3 regions of the Arthrobacter methylotrophus genome follow, and region 1 is predicted to be linked to each of the others. Evidence: riboswitches for the same ligand, from Rfam matches in the RefSeq annotation. Region 1 holds a riboswitch; each other region holds the start of a gene.
The links. A riboswitch is a leader RNA that binds a small molecule or an ion and turns the genes downstream of it on or off. The one in region 1 is predicted to bind thiamine pyrophosphate.

Region 1 (5,527 bases):
GGGCAACGAGCGCGAGGAAGCCGCGGGCGAAGAAACGTCCGCCGAATCCGAAGACGAGACAGATTCCGGAACCGAGGAAGCCCTCGAAGAAGGAGTGACGTCCCGCCGGCGCCGGCGCCGGCGCCGCGGCGACCAGGACCTGGAGCTGACAGGCGGTGGAGACGACGATCCCCCCAACACGGTGACCCGGGTCCGCGCCCCGCGCGCACATGTGGAGTCCACCAGCAGCTCCGACCGCGTCACCAGCGTCAAAGGCTCCACTCGCCTTGAGGCCAAAAAGCAGCGCCGTCGCGAGTCCCGCGAAACCGGCCGCCGCCGCCAAGTCATCACCGAAGCCGAATTCCTGGCGCGGCGCGAGTCCGTCGACCGCCAGATGATCGTTCGCCAGCGCGACGACAGGATCCAGATCGGTGTCCTGGAAGATGGCGTGCTCGCGGAGCACTTCGTGTCCAAGACACAGCAGGATTCCCTGATCGGCAACGTCTACCTGGGCAAGGTCCAGAATGTGCTGCCATCCATGGAAGCCGCATTCGTCGACATCGGACGCGGACGCAACGCCGTGCTGTACGCCGGTGAAGTCAACTGGGATGCGGTCACCTTGGAAGGCAAGCCGCGCCGCATCGAGAACGCCCTGAAATCCGGTGATTCAGTGCTGGTGCAGGTCACGAAGGATCCCGTGGGCCACAAGGGCGCGCGCTTGACCAGCCAGATCTCGCTTCCCGGCCGTTACCTCGTATACGTCCCCGGCGGTTCCATGACCGGCATTTCCCGCAAGCTGCCCGACGTCGAGCGCAACCGCCTGAAGAAGATCCTCAAGGATCGCCTCCCGGAGAACGCGGGCGTTATTGTCCGTACCGCCGCCGAGGGTGCATCCGAGGAAGAGCTGACCCACGATATCAACCGCCTGCGTGCCCAGTGGGAAGGCATCGAAAGCCAGTCCACTTCCACCAAGATCCTCGCTCCCGAACTGCTGTACGGCGAACCGGACCTGACCATCAAAGTGGTCCGCGACGTTTTCAACGAGGACTTCTCCAAACTCATCGTCTCCGGCGACGAAGCATGGGACACCATCGAGGCTTACGTCACCTACGTGGCGCCGGACTTGGTGGGCCGCCTCGAAAAATGGACCTCCGATCAGGACATTTTCTCCGCTTGGCGCGTGGACGAACAGATCCACAAGGCCTTGGACCGCAAGGTCTTCCTGCCCTCCGGTGGTTCGCTCGTGATCGACCGCACCGAGGCCATGACGGTTGTCGACGTCAACACCGGGAAGTTCACCGGCAGCGGTGGCAACCTTGAGGAAACCGTCACCAAGAACAACCTTGAGGCCGCTGAAGAAGTGGTCCGCCAGTTGCGCTTGCGCGACATCGGCGGAATCATCGTCATCGACTTTATCGACATGGTCCTGGAATCCAACCGCGATCTCGTGTTGCGTCGCTTGGTCGAGTGCCTTGGCCGGGATCGCACGAAGCACCAGGTTGCCGAAGTGACCTCGCTGGGCCTGGTCCAGATGACCCGCAAGCGCATGGGCACCGGTCTGCTTGAGGTCTTTGGAGAACAGTGTGAAACCTGCGCGGGCCGGGGGATTGTCACCCACGACGAGCCCGTGGAACACCGCCGGGCCAACGTAGTGGCCGCGGAGCACCACCACCCGCGCACCGAATCGCAGCCGGCCACCCGCCCGGAGCAGCGCAAGCGCCGCCGCGGAAGGGGCGCAGGGCCTGCGGAGCTCCCGATGACGCCTCCTGCAGTGGTCCATACTGCCGAATCGACGGATCCGAGCCGACAGGCGGCTACCCGCGCCGCCCTGGCCACCATCGCAGCTGCGGCCCACGCTGCCCACCTGCACGACGACGAGCTGCACCACGCCGGGGAATCGCCGGCGGAGGGTCGCGAGGCTGAAGTCCGGGGCCCTGCGGCCGGGGCGGCTCCCGCACAGGCACCTGCTGCATCCAGTCGCGAGGAACGTTCGAAGCCGGTGTTGCGCTTTGGTGGCGAGGAAGTGGCGTTGCCCTTCGTTCACCATGAAGAAGAACCAGTGAGTCCCGCGCCTGCCATGAGCTTGGATCTCTTGGCACAGGCGTTTGCGGGCCTCGGCGAGGCTCCCGACACCGAAGCTCCCCATAGCGAAGCCCGCCAAACCGCTGCCCGCCAAACCGGTGCTCGCCAGGCTGGTGCGACGGCCCAGGAGGCGCCTCCGGCGACCTCAGTGGCCGGTGTCACTGCAGATTCCTCGGATGCAGGATCGCGTGGACGCCGAAGCCGCCGCAACCGTAGTGCCAGCCGGGCCCAGGGTGCAGCCAACGCCACCAACGTGGAGCACCACGAGGTGGCTGCAGCCGCCTCCGGCGGGGCCGCGCACGAGGCCAAGGCGCCCGAAGCGGCTCCGGCCAAAGCGACGGCGGCAGCAGAGCCGATCATCCTCGGCGTCGGCGTACCGAAGTCCGAGCTCTAAGAGCACGCCCTCTCCGAGGCCCCGGCCGTTACCGTTCCTGCGGTAGCCGCCGGGGCTTCGGCGTTCCCGGGCTCTTGACCGGACTTTTCACCGGACTTTTCAGCCTGTATCGCATGATCCGGGTTAAGCTGGGTGACTGACACGGGGTGCCGCGCACCAAGCCGGCTGAGACCAGACCCGTAGAACCTGTCCGGTTAGCACCGGCGAAGGGATGTCTCCTATGACTTCTTCAGCGCATTCAGCTGTTTACCCGCTAAAGGCCATTCAGCGTCCCGTTCCCAGGGTCCTCAGCATTGCGGGCTCGGATCCTTCGGGGGGCGCCGGCATCCAAGCCGACTTGAAGAGCATTGCGGCCAACGGCGGCTACGGCATGGCTGCCATCACGGCGCTCACGGTACAGAACACTCAGGGAGTCACCGCGGTCCATGTGCCTCCCGTGGAGTTCCTGCGCCAGCAGCTGGATGCCATTAGCGATGACATCACGGTCGACGCCGTCAAAATCGGCATGCTCGGCGACGCGACCGTCATCGCCGAGGTCCGCCGCTGGCTCGGCGAGGTGCGGCCCGCCGTCGTCGTCCTGGACCCGGTGATGATCGCCACCAGTGGGGACCGCCTTCTGGCGGAGTCCGCTGAAGCCGCGCTTCGGCAACTTCTCCCGCTTGCGGATCTGGTGACCCCCAACCTTCCCGAGCTGGCAATGCTGCTCGGAGAACCGGAGGCAAGCGACTGGACTACCGCGTTGGAGCAGGGCAAGCGCTTGGCTGCTGCCTGCGGAAACACCGTTCTGGTGAAGGGCGGCCATCTGCAGGGTGCCAGCTGCCCCGACGCCCTGGTCAACACCGGGGGACTCCTCAGCCAGGACGTGGTGGAAATCCCCGGTCTTCGGGTGGAGACCCGAAATAGCCATGGCACGGGGTGTTCCCTGTCGTCGGCGATGGCCACTGCCAAGGCGCGGCTTGGCGATTGGGAATCCGCCCTGCGTGTCGTCAAGCCTTGGCTTCAGGAGGCGTTGGCCCAGTCGGCGGTGTTGGACGTGGGGAAGGGCAACGGACCCGTCCACCACTTCCACGCGTACCAGCACTCTCTTCGGCCGGGAGATTTTGCGGTCCGGATGTGGGAGGCCGCCCAAACGGAACTTGCCGCCATCTATGGCCTGGACTTCATTCAGGGCCTACAGTCGGGCGGGCTCGACGAAGGGCAGTTCACCTACTACTTGGCCCAGGATGCCCTCTATCTCAATGGCTATTCCCGGGTTCTGGCGAGGGCAAGCGCCCTCGCCCCGAGTGAAGCCGAACAGCTGTTCTGGGCCCGCGGCTCGCAAATGTGCCTTGAAGTCGAATCGGAGCTGCACCGGAACTGGCTCAACGGACGTCAGGCAAGCGGAGAACGGGGTCCGGTCACCAAAGCCTACGTGGACCACCTGATGGCGGCGTCGGCGTCGGGCAGCTATCCGGTGCTTCTGGCGGCGATCCTGCCTTGCTACTGGTTGTATGCCGAGGTGGGGCAGCAGCTCCATCACGGCTATCTTGAGTCGGGAGCCTCGGCCGAGCATCCTTACGCGGAGTGGCTGCGAACCTACGCAGACGAGGAATTCGCCGAGGCAACCCGCAAGGCGATCGACATCACAGATGCGGCCGCGCAGGCCGCTTCCCCGGCGGAGCGCACGGCGATGATGGAGGCGTTTTCCGGGTCCTGCCGCTACGAAACCGCGTTTTTCGATGCTCCTCGGCTCCACGGCTGAGCCTGGTTCGTTGCGCCCCAAGACTCGGTGAGGGGCTATTTCGCCGGGCGCTGCAGCGTGTTGGACTGAGGATCCAAGCTTTTCCCGGCCGGCAGGGTATGGTGGACGGGCACGGTAGCGGACGGCGGCATAGCCTGTCTGTGGCAGCCATCACATGGCGGCCTCCGGGCCTGGCCTCATTTGCAGCCGAAGGCGAAACTAGCGTAATCTAGATCTTCGGTGCTTACGCCAACACTTGGGTTATGCCCCTAGAGACTTTTCTGTGAAACTAGCCTTTCATTCGGAACTGTTCGAGGGATGACTCATGGATTCCGTACCGGAGTCCACGGCGTTGAGGCACAGCGTGAACCAGGTCCGTTTTCGGATCGGGGTTCCGCACGCAAATTTAGTAATAAACGTCGAGAGAAGTGAGTGCCCAAGTGGTGTACGCGATTGTCCGCGCAGGCGGCCGCCAAGAAAAGGTTTCCGTTGGAGACTACGTAACCCTGAACCGCGTCCCCGGTGGAGCCGGCAGCACTCTTGAGCTGCCCGCACTGCTCCTGGTGGACGGTGACAAGGTCACCTCCGCCGCTGCGGATCTGGCCAAGGTCAAGGTTACGGCTGAGATCCTCGAAGACCTCCGTGGTCCGAAGATCGTCATCCAGAAGTTCAAGAACAAGACCGGCTACAAGAAGCGCCAGGGTCACCGTCAAGAACTGACCAAGATCAAGATCACCGGTATCAAGTAACTACTGGTTGTTCTTCAGGTTTTCAACAGATTCCCCAGAATTTAAAGGCAGGCATTTCAAATGGCACATAAAAAAGGCGCGAGTTCCACTCGCAACGGTCGTGACTCCAACGCCCAGTACCTCGGCGTGAAGCGCTTCGGTGGCCAGGTCGTTTCCGCAGGCGAAATCATCGTCCGCCAGCGTGGCACCCACTTCCACCCGGGCGCCGGCGTCGGCCGCGGTGGCGACGACACCCTGTTCGCCCTGCAGGCAGGTGCGGTTGAGTTCGGTACTCGCCGTGGCCGTCGCGTAGTGAACATCGTTGCTGCTGCAGCTGCAGAGTAATAACACGTTCTGAACGGGTGGAGCGGGCCGTATGGCCCGCTCCACTTGTCTTTTTAACCGCACTAGAATTTACTAGGGCGCGCGGTGGCGCACAGCTTGCACCACGCATTTCAAGCAGTAATTTCCACATTGAGGAGAAACACGTGGCGACCTTCGTAGACCGGGTAGTACTTCACGTATCCGGCGGAACAGGCGGCCACGGCTGTGTCTCTGTTAAGCGCGAGAAGTTCAAGCCGCTCGGCGGACCCGACGGCGGTAATGGCGGTAACGGCGGCGACG
Region 2 (5,527 bases), 3.5 Mb from region 1:
CTCATCCGGATCATGGGAACGCGCGCGGAAGTGGACGCACTTCAGGCCGGAGACTGGCTTATGACGAGGGGAACTGGCTCATGAAAGACATCGTGCTGACCGTGACAGCGGTGATTCTCAGCCTCGCGGCGGCCGGAGCGATCTACCGGATCGCCGTCGGACCTTCGCTCCTGGACCGTGTGCTGGCCTCCGACGTGCTGCTAGCCATTCTGGGTGCTGCGCTGGCGATCGACATGGCCGTCAACAGGCACCTCAACAACCTCGTCTTGCTAGTCGCACTCACGCTGATTGGCTTCGTCGGTTCGGTGACGGTGGCACGCTTTGTGGCCGACCGGAGAGGACAGGTCAATGACTCCTAACGCCACCGGAGTGGACGCCGTGATCGATGCCGTCACCGCCGTGCTGCTGATTCTCGGTGCGCTGATGTCATTGGGGGCGGCAATCGGCCTGTTGCGCTTCCCTGACTTGATGAGCCGGATGCATGCAGCCACCAAACCGCAAGTGTTGGGGCTTTTCCTCGTCCTAGCGGCCATCGGGCTGCAAATGCGCGAATGGTGGGTGTGGCCGGTCCTGGCGGTCGCCTGGATCTTCCAACTGCTGACCGTGCCTGTGTCCGCGCACATGGTGGGCCGCGCAGGCTACCGGACCAAGCACCTCCACCCCGAGCTGCTCAGCACCGACGAACTCGAGGCCGTGGTGCTGCGGGCGGCCGGCAAGCGGGATGCCGAGAAAGCTGAAGCGGGGGAGTCGGTACCGCCCCACGCCGGGAACACGGGCGGTGCTGCCGGTGCTGGCGGTCCCAATCGGAACGGCCAGCCGTCAGCCTAGACGATGTCCTGCGTCTTCGAGAAGCGCGAGATGGCACGCTGGGTGCCTCGGCTGGCGACAACTTGGATGATGGCATTGACAGTCGCCGAAATCAGGGCGAACGTCAGCGCTGAGCGGAGGCTCGTCTCCATGTCGTCGTGGCCTTTCGGAGGCTTGTTGCCCGTGGTCTTTTCCCACACGGCATTGACCAGTTTGGTGCCGACAAAGCCCGCGCCGATGCTCACGCCGGTGCCGAGTAGCTTGATGAGGAGATTCATTCCGGGACTCCTTGAGGGGGGGAACAGGTCTGCCCCCAGCCTAACCCCACATCAGGCCCGCTACGGCCGCTACGCCCGCTAAGGCGCAAGGGACGGGGGCTGGCGCCTGTTCCGGAAGAACTCCTGCAATGCCCCTGGCTGCGGACGCACGGGTATGATCTCGCGTTCCCCGGCCAAGACGGCTTCCATGGTGCCGAGGGCGAGCAGTTCATCCAGCAGCACCAGAGTGGGCGGCATGAGCCTGAGTGTCCCCGCGGATTCAGCCTCAAGGATTCCGCGGACCGGCATCCACAGGGACGATGACGCCTCCGTGGTTTGATGCTTTGGCTCGGCTCCGGAAACCGGGCACGCAAGGTAGAAGTATGTGTCGAAGCGTTTGGGCTGGTCTTCCGGGGTGACCCAGTTGGCCCAGGGGCGGAGGGTGGCTGCATCGAGCTTCAGGCCGGCCTCTTCGAACACCTCGCGTTGCGCGGCCGCCAGCACTCTGCCGGCGTTGTGGCGTGCCGTCAAGGGCTCGACGGCGATGCTGCTCAGGTGCCACGCAGCGGCATGCCGTTCGACCACGTCGTCCGCGAAGTCCCAGCCAGTGCTGTCCACGGTGTCGACCCGTCCGCCGGGGAAGACCACCATGCCTGCAGCGAAGTCCATGGTGGACACCCGGTGCTGAACGAATACCTCCAGGCCGTTTGCGGCGCCCGCAGGCCGCGCCGCCCCTTCGGAACTCCCTCGCCCAGCAGCATCGCGGACCAGGATCACGCTGGCGGCAAGCCTCGGTTCGGCCACTGTGGTGCTTTCCGCTGTACCAATGCCTGTCAAGACCGCTCCTTTGCCCCGCTTGCTGCGATGATTCTGCTGGATCATTCTCCCAGTTTCGCCGCCCGACCGCGCCGCCTCGGGCCTGCCAGCTCCAAGACAAGGAATGATCCAGCAGAATGCGTCACTTTCCCGTTCGGAACCCCGCCAAGGTGTAAACTGAACCACGCCCAAAAGGGTGGATTGATAACGACAGGGGAGCGCCGCCGTCGGGCTCGCAGCAATGCGGCACGGAGGACGGGCGCTGAGAGTGCGGACAGCCGCAGACCCTCGAACCTGATCCGGCTAGTACCGGCGCAAGGGAGTCGAGTTCTCATAGTGTCCGGAACCAGCGCGGCGGAAGCCGAACGTAAGCCGGGAACACTTTCCCCTCCTGTTCCTCAGGAGGACAAAATGACTGGTATTTCTTCAAGGCCGGGTCTCACCAAGCCCGCTTTCAACTGGCGCGTCGTGGACATCGTCGTGGCGGCCCTGATTTCCATCGCCGGTGGCGTGATTTTCTGGGCATGGGACCAGATGGCTCTGGTTGTCACGCCCGTGACGGCCGGCTACCCTCCGCTGGGGGGTCTGATCGCTGGTGGTTGGATGATTCCGGCAGTCCTGGGCATGCTCATTGTCCGCAAGCCCGGTGCCGCAATCTTCTGCGAAATAGTGGCCGCCACCAGCGAGCTCATCATGGGTAACCAGTACGGCACCACGGTCTTGATTTCGGGCCTGCTCCAGGGGCTCGGCGCGGAACTCATCTTCCTGGCGTTCATGTACAAGAAGTTCAACCTGCCGGTGTCCCTGCTGGCCGGTGCCGGTGCGGGCCTGTTCTGCGGGCTGAACGACTCCTTCCTGCCGTGGGGCTGGAACATCGCCTACGAAATCGGCGACAAGCTCGTGTACATCGTGTTCTGCACGCTTTCCGGCGCGGTCATTGCCGGAGCCTTGTCCTGGATCGCCACCCGCGGCCTGGCCAAGACCGGCGTCCTGAGCGCGTTCGCGTCCCGTAAGGCCGCCTCGGAGCCTGTCTTTTCCTGATGCCCAGTCCTGATTCCGGTACCCCCGCTGCGGTGCATCCCGCCGCAATTTCCGCGCGAGGCTGGGGCTGGCGGCACGCCGGCCGCACCACACCGGCCATCCACGGCCTGGATCTGGACATCCGTCCAGGCGAGCGCGTGCTCCTGCTTGGCCCCTCGGGCGCAGGCAAGTCGACGCTCTTGCATGCCCTCGCGGGCGTGCTGGGCGAGGAAGGGGACGACGCCGACGAAACCGGCTCGTTGCTGGTGGACGGCCAGTCACCCCGGGCCCAGCGGGGCCGTGCCGGACTCATGCAACAGGACCCTGAAACCCAAGTGGTGCTTTCCCGGCTGGGCGACGACGTCGCGTTTGGGGCCGAGAACCTTTGCGTGCCGCGGGAGGAGATCTGGAAGCGCGTCCATGAAGCGCTCGACGACGTCGGGCTGCGGAATAGTGCAGGCGGCAGTGCCAGTGGCGGCCTAGCGCTGGACCACCCGACGTCGGCCCTTTCCGGCGGGCAGAAACAGCGCCTTGCGCTGGCTGGCATCCTGGCGATGCGGCCGGGCTTGATCCTCCTGGACGAGCCGACCGCCAACCTGGACCCCGCCGGCGTGCTGGAGGTCCGCGACGCCGTGGGCCGCTGCCTGGACAAGACCGGCGCCACCCTGGTGGTGGTGGAGCATCGGGTCGCGGTGTGGAAAGACCTCGTGGACCGGATCGTGGTGCTGCAGCCGGGCAGCTCCTCCGAAGGTAGTTCAACGCCCGCGGTGCTCCTGGACGGCGACCCGGATACCGTGCTGGTGCGAGCAAGGGACATGCTCACTGCTGCGGGCGTCTGGGTGCCCGGTTACGTGCCGGCCACCCGGCCTCGTTCCAACGCGAGGGGCGGTGGGCTGCTGCTCGCCACCCAGGAGCTCGCTGTCTCCCGTGAAAGGGCGCACCGCCGAGGGCTGAAGACCATCCCACCACGTCCCGTGCAGACCGGGCTCGACGCCGAAGTGTTCGCGGGGCAGTCGCTGACCATCACGGGCCCCAACGGCGCGGGAAAGTCGACCTTCGCTTTGACCCTTGCTGGTCTGTTGGCGCCCGTGTCCGGTGCGGTGACTGCCGCCGTCGAGCTCAGCGCCGGCGCCGGCAACGACCCTTTCAGGTGGAAGGCCCAGCAATTGATCTCCCGCATCGGGACCGTGTTCCAGGAACCCGAGCACCAGTTCGTCACCGGCAGGGTACTGGACGAGCTCATGTTCGGACCCAAGCACCTTGGTCACGGGGAGGATCGCGTGGACGAGCTGCTCGAACGGCTGCGGCTGAGCCACCTCGTGGACGCCAATCCATACACGCTCTCCGGCGGCGAGAAGAGGCGGCTGTCCGTAGCCACCGTGCTCGCTGCGCACCCGCGCGTCCTGGTGCTCGACGAACCAACCTTCGGACAGGACGCCAACACCTGGGCCGAGCTCGCCTCTTTCCTGTCTGAACTGCTCGACGCCGGCACCTCGGTAGTTTCCGTGACCCACGACCAGGAATTCAGCTCCGTGCTCGGCGGGACCGAAATGAGGCTCGCACCTGCGCTCCAAGGCGGGGCCCGGCAGGAAGCGGGTGCGGCATGAGGGAAACCCTGAGCCTGCGCGGGAACAACGCGCTCCTGACGCGCGCGAATCCTCTGGCCAAGTTCGTGTCGGTCTTCCTGATCACCCTGGTGCTGGCGTTGTCCATCGACTTGGTATCAGCCTCCACTGCGCTCCTTGGCGAGCTGGCGCTGTTTCCACTTGCCGGTCTCACCGTTCGTTTGCTGTGGCAGCGCGGCTGGCCCCTGATCATCGCGGCAGCGCTTGGCGGGTGGAGTACTGCGATCCTGTCGGCTGACAGCGGCAGGATACTGCTCGACGTCGGGATCTGGTCCATCAGCGAAGGCTCGCTTCAGCTGGGACTCGGCTTCATGCTCCGCGGCCTGGCGATCGCTTTGCCGGCAATCCTCCTCATGAGCTGCACCGATCCCACGGACCTTGCCGACGCCTTGGCGCAGAAGGCGAAACTGCCTCACCGCTTCGTCCTGGGCACCTTGGCCGCGCTGCGGCTCGTGGGGCTCATGGCGGAGGAGTGGCAGACGATCGGCATGGCGCGGCGCGCGCGGGGTGTCGGCTCGCAGGGAAGCCCACTGCAACGGACCAGGGCGATGCTCGGCCAAAGCTTCGGACTGTTGGTCCAGGCGATACGCCGGGCGTCGCGCTTGGCCGTGACCATGGAGGCACGTGGCTTCGGCGGCGGACGGCGGACCTGGGCACGCGAATCCACCTACAGTCGCCTGGACGGCTGGGTCTTGGCTGGTGGGGTGGTCATCGCAGCCGCAGCAGTGCTCGCGGCCCAATTGGCGGGGACGTGGCACTTCGTCTGGCTAAAGCAACCCAACTAGCTCGCATTTGTTGTCGTTATGAGGCCCCATAACGACAACAACTGCGAGTTAGTTGGGGTCCCGTGCCTCTGGAACCTGGGCCGGGGAATCCTCTTGACCCAGAGTTACATATCGCACGAAACGACTAGCGTCGGGCGATACCGGCGTGTTTCATCACAAAACATCTCATAAATAGACCATTTGTGATATTTATTGCTTATGACTCAACCGACTGCCG
Region 3 (5,527 bases), 450 kb from region 1:
TCGCCATCGAAAGGCGTGTAGCCCGCGCCGCGGAAAAGCATCCCCGCGGAATGGAGGATGGCCAGCTGCCGGGGGTCCCTGGCATCGAGGGTCCGTAGATACTCGCCGTAGCTGATCCCGTCGCTCCAAGGTTTGCCGAGGGCACCGGTCTGCCGTTTGAAGTGGCGCAGGGAGCGCTCATCCGGAGCGGGCATGGTGCGCAGGATTCCCACTTTTCCGTCGAGCATCAGCCCGGCGGCGGCCATCCCGGTCATGAGGGAAATCTGGGCATTCCAGTCCTCCACCGGCAGCGAGGGGGCAGCGACGATCCTGTAGCCGCCGCCGTCGGGCAGTTGAACGATTTCCTGTTCCGGCATGTTAAGGCTTGCCCCGCCGCGGCGGCGTTCGAGTTCCACCCGCTTGAGGCCGACTTCCTTGAGGAGCCGGAGGACGGGATCAGCTGTCCCGGCGTCGATTTGTGCCTGGACGCCCTTGTAGTCGAGCTTGGCACGGCTGCGCACGCTTGCCCGGCGCACGGAGACCTTGTGGAATTCCGCCTCGGCGTCGAGCTCGAAGTCCCACACGAACGCGCCGCAGGTCTGGCCGGCGAGCAGGCTTCCGGCGTTCTCGCTGATGATCTCCGGGTGCAGCGGTATGCGGCCGTCCGGGGCATAGAACGTTTGTCCGCGGTGGCGGGTCTCGGCGTCGAGCGCCCCTCCCGGGGGCACAAAGGAGGGCACATCGGAGATGGCGTAGAGCACCCGGTATCCATCCCTGGACCCTTCGATGAAGAGGGCTTGGTCAAGGTCCGTGGATGAGGCCGGGTCGATCGTGATGAACGGAACGTCCGTGAGGTCCTGCGTCGGCAGGGCGTGGCGGGAAACCGCCGCTTCGGCGTCGCGCATCGCGTCAGCGGGATAGCCTGCGGGCAGCTCGAGTTCCGTCCGAAGCGCGGCGAGCGCTTCCGCCAGCGTGTTCGACGTTTCACTGACATTCGGGGCTATCCGCTGATGTGACACGAAAGTCAGGGTAGCGCCAAAATCTCCCGGAGTCTCGCTAGGCCGTCGCTGCATCGAGGGCAGCCAGGAGCGCCTGTGCAGCCGCCGTCGGATCGTCCGCCTCCGTGATGGCCCGCACGACCACGATGCGGCTGGCGCCCGCCCGCACAACCTCTTCCACGTTGCCGAGATCGATGCCCCCGATCGCAAACCAAGGGAGCACAACACCGCCCACTGTCTCTTCGTCTGCCCTTTTCACGGCGTCCGCGGCGTACCGCACCAGATCGAGCCCGACGGCGGAGCGTCCCGGCTTGGTCGGCGTTGCCCAGACCGGACCGACGCAGAAGTAGTCCAGGCCGCTGCGCCCCGGCGACGCGGCGATCGCGGCGTCAATCTGCTCGGGCGTGTGGGTGGAGAGGCCGATGACGGTGGGGTCGTGGAGCAGCTTCCGGGCCGAGCGCAGCGGAATGTCCTTCTGGCCGATATGGAACACGGGAGCGCCGGAGAGCGATGCCACATCCGCGCGGTCGTTCACTGCCCAGAGCCGCCCGTGGCGGTGTGCGACCGAGTGCAGGACCTCCAGGAGCTCCAGTTCCTCAGCCGCTTCAATGGTCTTGTCGCGCAGCTGGATGATATCCACGCCGCCTTCGAATGCGGCATCGACAAATTGCTCAAAGTCGCCTTGCTGCTTGCGGGCGTCGGTGCAGAGGTAGAGGCGGGCAGTGGTGTGGAGAGCGTGCTGGGTCATGGAAACAGAGTAGTTCCTCTAAACTGGGTTAGTACCGCGGGAGCCGCGGCGGCAGTCACAATCGCCGCGCGGCTGAGAGGGCTTCAGCGCCGACCGCTTGACCTGATCCGGCTAGTACCGGCGTAGGGAAGGACCCCATGGACGAAGTAACCATTCAGCACGAACCCCTGCACGAGCATCTGCACGCGGACGTGGCGGTGATCGGGGGCGGGGTTATTGGCCTCGGCATCGCATGGGAAGCCCGCAGATCCGGCCGCTCCGTGGTTCTGATCGACCCGGCACCGGCCAGCGGTGCTACCTTCGCGGCGGCGGGTATGTTGGCGCCCGTCAGCGAACTGCACTACCAGGAGGAAGACCTCCTGGAACTCATGCTCGAATCGGCGGCGTTGTGGCCGAACTTCGAACGCGGGTTGTCCGGATCACCCGACGGAACCGCCTGGAATCGAACGGGATACCGTACGACGCCGACCCTCGCCGTCGGCGCGGACGCAGCAGACCGGCGGGCGCTCGCCGACCTCCGCGACGTCCAGTTGGCCAACGGCCTCGTGGTGGAATCTGTGCCGTTGCGTGAGGCCCGGGAGCGTGAGCCCCTCCTGAGTCCGCAGATTTCCTGTGCCTTCGACATTCCCGGTGACCACCAAGTGGATCCCCGAAAATTTGCCGCGGCGATTCTTGTCGCGTTGGCAGACCACCAGCCCGGCGACTCCAGCTGGATTTCGGGAGCCGAGGATGGCTTTGCGCTCCGCGACAAAGCGGCGAGCCTCCTGTGGGAGAACGGCCGAGTTGCCGGGGCCGAGCTCGATTCAGGCACCAGCGTGATCGCCAACGAGACTGTGGTTGCCAACGGACTGGGTGCTGCCCGGCTGAACGGCTTGCCGCCTGGCTTGTCCCTCCCGCTACGGCCCGTGTATGGCGACATCTTGAGGCTCCGGGTCCCGGAACACCTCCGGCCCCTCGTCACCGCCACGGTCCGCGGAATGGTGCGCGGAGTGCCCGTGTACATCGTCCCGCGTGATGACGGGACGATTGTGATCGGCGCGACGCAACGCGAGGACGGTCTGTCGGCGTCGGGAGCGTCGGCCGATCCGGTGTCGGCGGGCGGGGTGTACCAGTTGCTCCGCGACGCCCAGGTGCTGGTGCCGGCCGTAGCTGAACTGGAACTCCTGGAAGCAACTGCGCGTGCCCGTCCGGGCACGCCGGACAACGCGCCGCTGCTGGGCCGTGTAAAAGGTACCGAAAATGAAGGAGCCGTGCCCGGCCTCATCGTAGCCAGCGGTTTTTTCCGCCACGGTGTGCTCCTCACTCCGGCAGCGGCAAAAATCTGCATCGGGCTCATGGACGGTTCCGCCGATCCGCGCTGGAATAAGTTCCGGCCGGACCGCTTCTCCCGCCCACTCCCAGCAGCCGGCGCCGCAAGAAGCGGCCCGCAAGCCGTCACCCCACACCTCCATCCGAAGGACCACGCATGAACATCACCTTGAATGGCGCAGCCCACACGCTGAGCGACGACGCCTCCGTGACCACTCTCGTTCGCCACATCACCGGAAGGGTGGTGGATGCCAATGGCCAGGCGGCTGACGGACGCAAGATCGGCGTCGCCGTGGCACGCAATTCCGAAGTGGTGCCGCGCAGCCAATGGGCTGCCACCGCGCTCGCAGAGGGCGACGAACTCGAAATAGTTACTGCAGTACAGGGAGGCTGAACAATGACTACAGCAAGCACGCAAACAGCAAGCACCCAAACCGATGCCTTGGTGATCGATGGCATTGAGTTCGGCTCGCGCCTCATCATGGGGACGGGGGGAGCCCCGAGCCTCGACGGACTGGGGGCGGCCCTGCTGGCTTCCGGCACCGAGCTCACCACGGTTGCCATGCGGAGGTACTCACCGACGGAAACAGGTTCCCTCTTCCAGCTGCTGGTAGACCACGGCGTCCGCGTCCTGCCCAACACCGCTGGTTGTTTCACCGCCAAGGACGCTGTCATGACAGCGGAGCTTGCCCGGGAGGCCTTGGAAACGGATTGGGTGAAGCTCGAAGTCATCGCCGACGAACACACGCTGCTGCCGGATGCCGTGGAGTTGGTGGATGCAACGGAGAAACTCGTCGACCGCGGTTTCAAGGTTTTCGCCTACACCAACGACGACCCCGTGCTGGCGCTTCGCCTGGAAAACCTCGGAGCCACGGCCGTAATGCCCTTGGGCGCGCCGATCGGCACCGGCCTCGGAATCCTGAATCCGCACAACATCGAACTGATTGTGTCCCGCGCTTCAGTGCCGGTAGTGCTCGACGCCGGCATCGGCACTGCCTCCGATGCCGCCCTGGCCATGGAGTTGGGCTGCGACGCCGTGCTTCTGGCCACTGCCGTGACCCGCGCGCAGAACCCGGTGCAGATGGGCGAGGCCTTCAAACACGCTGTCATCGCCGGTAGGCTGGCGAAGCAGGCGGGCCGTATCCCGCGCCGTGAACACGCTCTGGCGTCCTCGGCGATGGAAGGCCGGGCCGAGTTCCTCTAGCGGTTACACCGGCCGCTCGGGCGATCCTCCAAAGATTCCACGGCTACGAAGGAGTTCCCATGGCGGGCAAGGATGACATTCTCACCAGGCCCGCCATCGATGGCGCTCTGGCGGAGCTGCCGGACTGGCGGTACCGCCTGGGCGGTCTGGTCACCGTCTACAAATGCCCGACGTCGGCTGCCGCGCTGGAGCTGATCGCCGCCGTCGGGCGCATCGCCGAACAGCAGAACCATCACCCGGACCTGGACTGGCGTTACAACAGGGTGTTCGTCCGCTACACCTCACACGATGCCGGGAGCGAGGTGACCCAGCGAGACGTCCGCGCGGCAAGCGAAGCCGCCCAAGCAGCAGCCGAAGCCGGGGCAGTAGCCGAACCCGGACTCTACCGGACGGTTGAAGTCGGAATCGACACCACGGATCCAGAAGAGATTTCGGACGTCTGGAGGGTGGCGCTTGGCTACCGCAAAGGCCGCTCCGGAGACCTCGAAGATCCGTACGGTCGGGGGCCCAACGTGTGGTTCCAAGCAACGGAAACACCCAATCCGAACCGTATCCACCTGGATGTGCACCGCAGCCAGGCTGAATCGGAACCCACTATTGAGAAGACGGCGGCAACCGGCGCGTTAATGGACCGTGACCACGCACCCAAATGGGTGGTGGTCACGGATTCCCAAGGAAACAGGTTATGCCTCTGCACCGAAGCAGGTCACGAGCCGAATCTGTAGTTAAAAGCCGAAGCGCCGGCGGTGTCCAGGACACTCAAATGTGTCGGTGACAAGCAAGCGGGCTGGTGACGCCCGGATGTGAGTGTCACCGGCCTGTTTGCGCTGCGGTGGTTTGTTTGCGTGTCGAGAGCTGGTTTGCGTGGCGCCGGGGGTCAGAGTACGCGGCTGAGGAATTCTTTGGTGCGTGCGTGTTGGGGGTTTGTGATGATTTCGCGGGGGTCGCCGGTTTCCACGACGATGCCTCCGTCCATGAAGGTCAGGGTGTCGCCGACTTCGCGGGCGAAGCCGATTTCGTGGGTGACCACGATCATGGTCATGCCGGATTTGGCGAGGTCTTTCATGACGTTGAGTACGTCGCCGACGAGTTCGGGGTCCAGGGCTGAGGTGGGTTCGTCGAAGAGCATGAGTTCGGGTTCCATGGCCAGGGCGCGGGCGATCGCGACGCGTTGTTGTTGGCCGCCGGAGAGTTGTCCGGGGTAGTGGTTGGCGCGGTCTGCCAGGCCTACCCGGTCCAGGAGTTCGAGGGCGTCTTTCTTGGCGGCACCCTTGGCTTTGCCCTTGACTT

Region 2: linked by a shared signal. The riboswitch ahead of ABD884_RS24950 (ECF transporter S component) and the one ahead of thiD (bifunctional hydroxymethylpyrimidine kinase/phosphomethylpyrimidine kinase) in region 1 are both predicted to bind thiamine pyrophosphate.
Region 3: linked by a shared signal. The riboswitch ahead of thiO (glycine oxidase ThiO) and the one ahead of thiD (bifunctional hydroxymethylpyrimidine kinase/phosphomethylpyrimidine kinase) in region 1 are both predicted to bind thiamine pyrophosphate.

Annotation. Positions count from the first base shown of each region.
Region 1 covers NZ_BAABED010000001.1:1,345,882-1,351,408, forward strand. The annotation lists gene ABD884_RS06605 (Rne/Rng family ribonuclease) at 1-2,455, shown strand, start outside; TPP riboswitch at 2,588-2,684, shown strand; gene thiD (bifunctional hydroxymethylpyrimidine kinase/phosphomethylpyrimidine kinase) at 2,676-4,196, shown strand; gene rplU (50S ribosomal protein L21) at 4,616-4,924, shown strand; gene rpmA (50S ribosomal protein L27) at 4,985-5,248, shown strand; gene obgE (GTPase ObgE) at 5,392-5,527, shown strand, end outside.
Region 2 covers NZ_BAABED010000001.1:4,849,456-4,854,982, forward strand. The annotation lists gene ABD884_RS24925 (Na+/H+ antiporter subunit E) at 1-84, shown strand, start outside; gene ABD884_RS24930 (MrpF/PhaF family protein) at 81-359, shown strand; gene mnhG (monovalent cation/H(+) antiporter subunit G) at 349-828, shown strand; gene ABD884_RS24940 (DUF4235 domain-containing protein) at 825-1,085, opposite strand; gene ABD884_RS24945 (NUDIX hydrolase) at 1,164-1,946, opposite strand; TPP riboswitch at 2,083-2,219, shown strand; gene ABD884_RS24950 (ECF transporter S component) at 2,292-2,921, shown strand; gene ABD884_RS24955 (ABC transporter ATP-binding protein) at 2,921-4,507, shown strand; gene ABD884_RS24960 (energy-coupling factor transporter transmembrane component T family protein) at 4,504-5,310, shown strand; gene ABD884_RS24965 (UDP-N-acetylglucosamine 1-carboxyvinyltransferase) at 5,509-5,527, shown strand, end outside.
Region 3 covers NZ_BAABED010000001.1:891,955-897,481, forward strand. The annotation lists gene ABD884_RS04475 (RNB domain-containing ribonuclease) at 1-998, opposite strand, end outside; gene thiE (thiamine phosphate synthase) at 1,036-1,725, opposite strand; TPP riboswitch at 1,752-1,871, shown strand; gene thiO (glycine oxidase ThiO) at 1,863-3,194, shown strand; gene thiS (sulfur carrier protein ThiS) at 3,191-3,427, shown strand; gene ABD884_RS04495 (thiazole synthase) at 3,431-4,237, shown strand; gene ABD884_RS04500 (4a-hydroxytetrahydrobiopterin dehydratase) at 4,297-4,962, shown strand; gene ABD884_RS04505 (amino acid ABC transporter ATP-binding protein) at 5,115-5,527, opposite strand, start outside.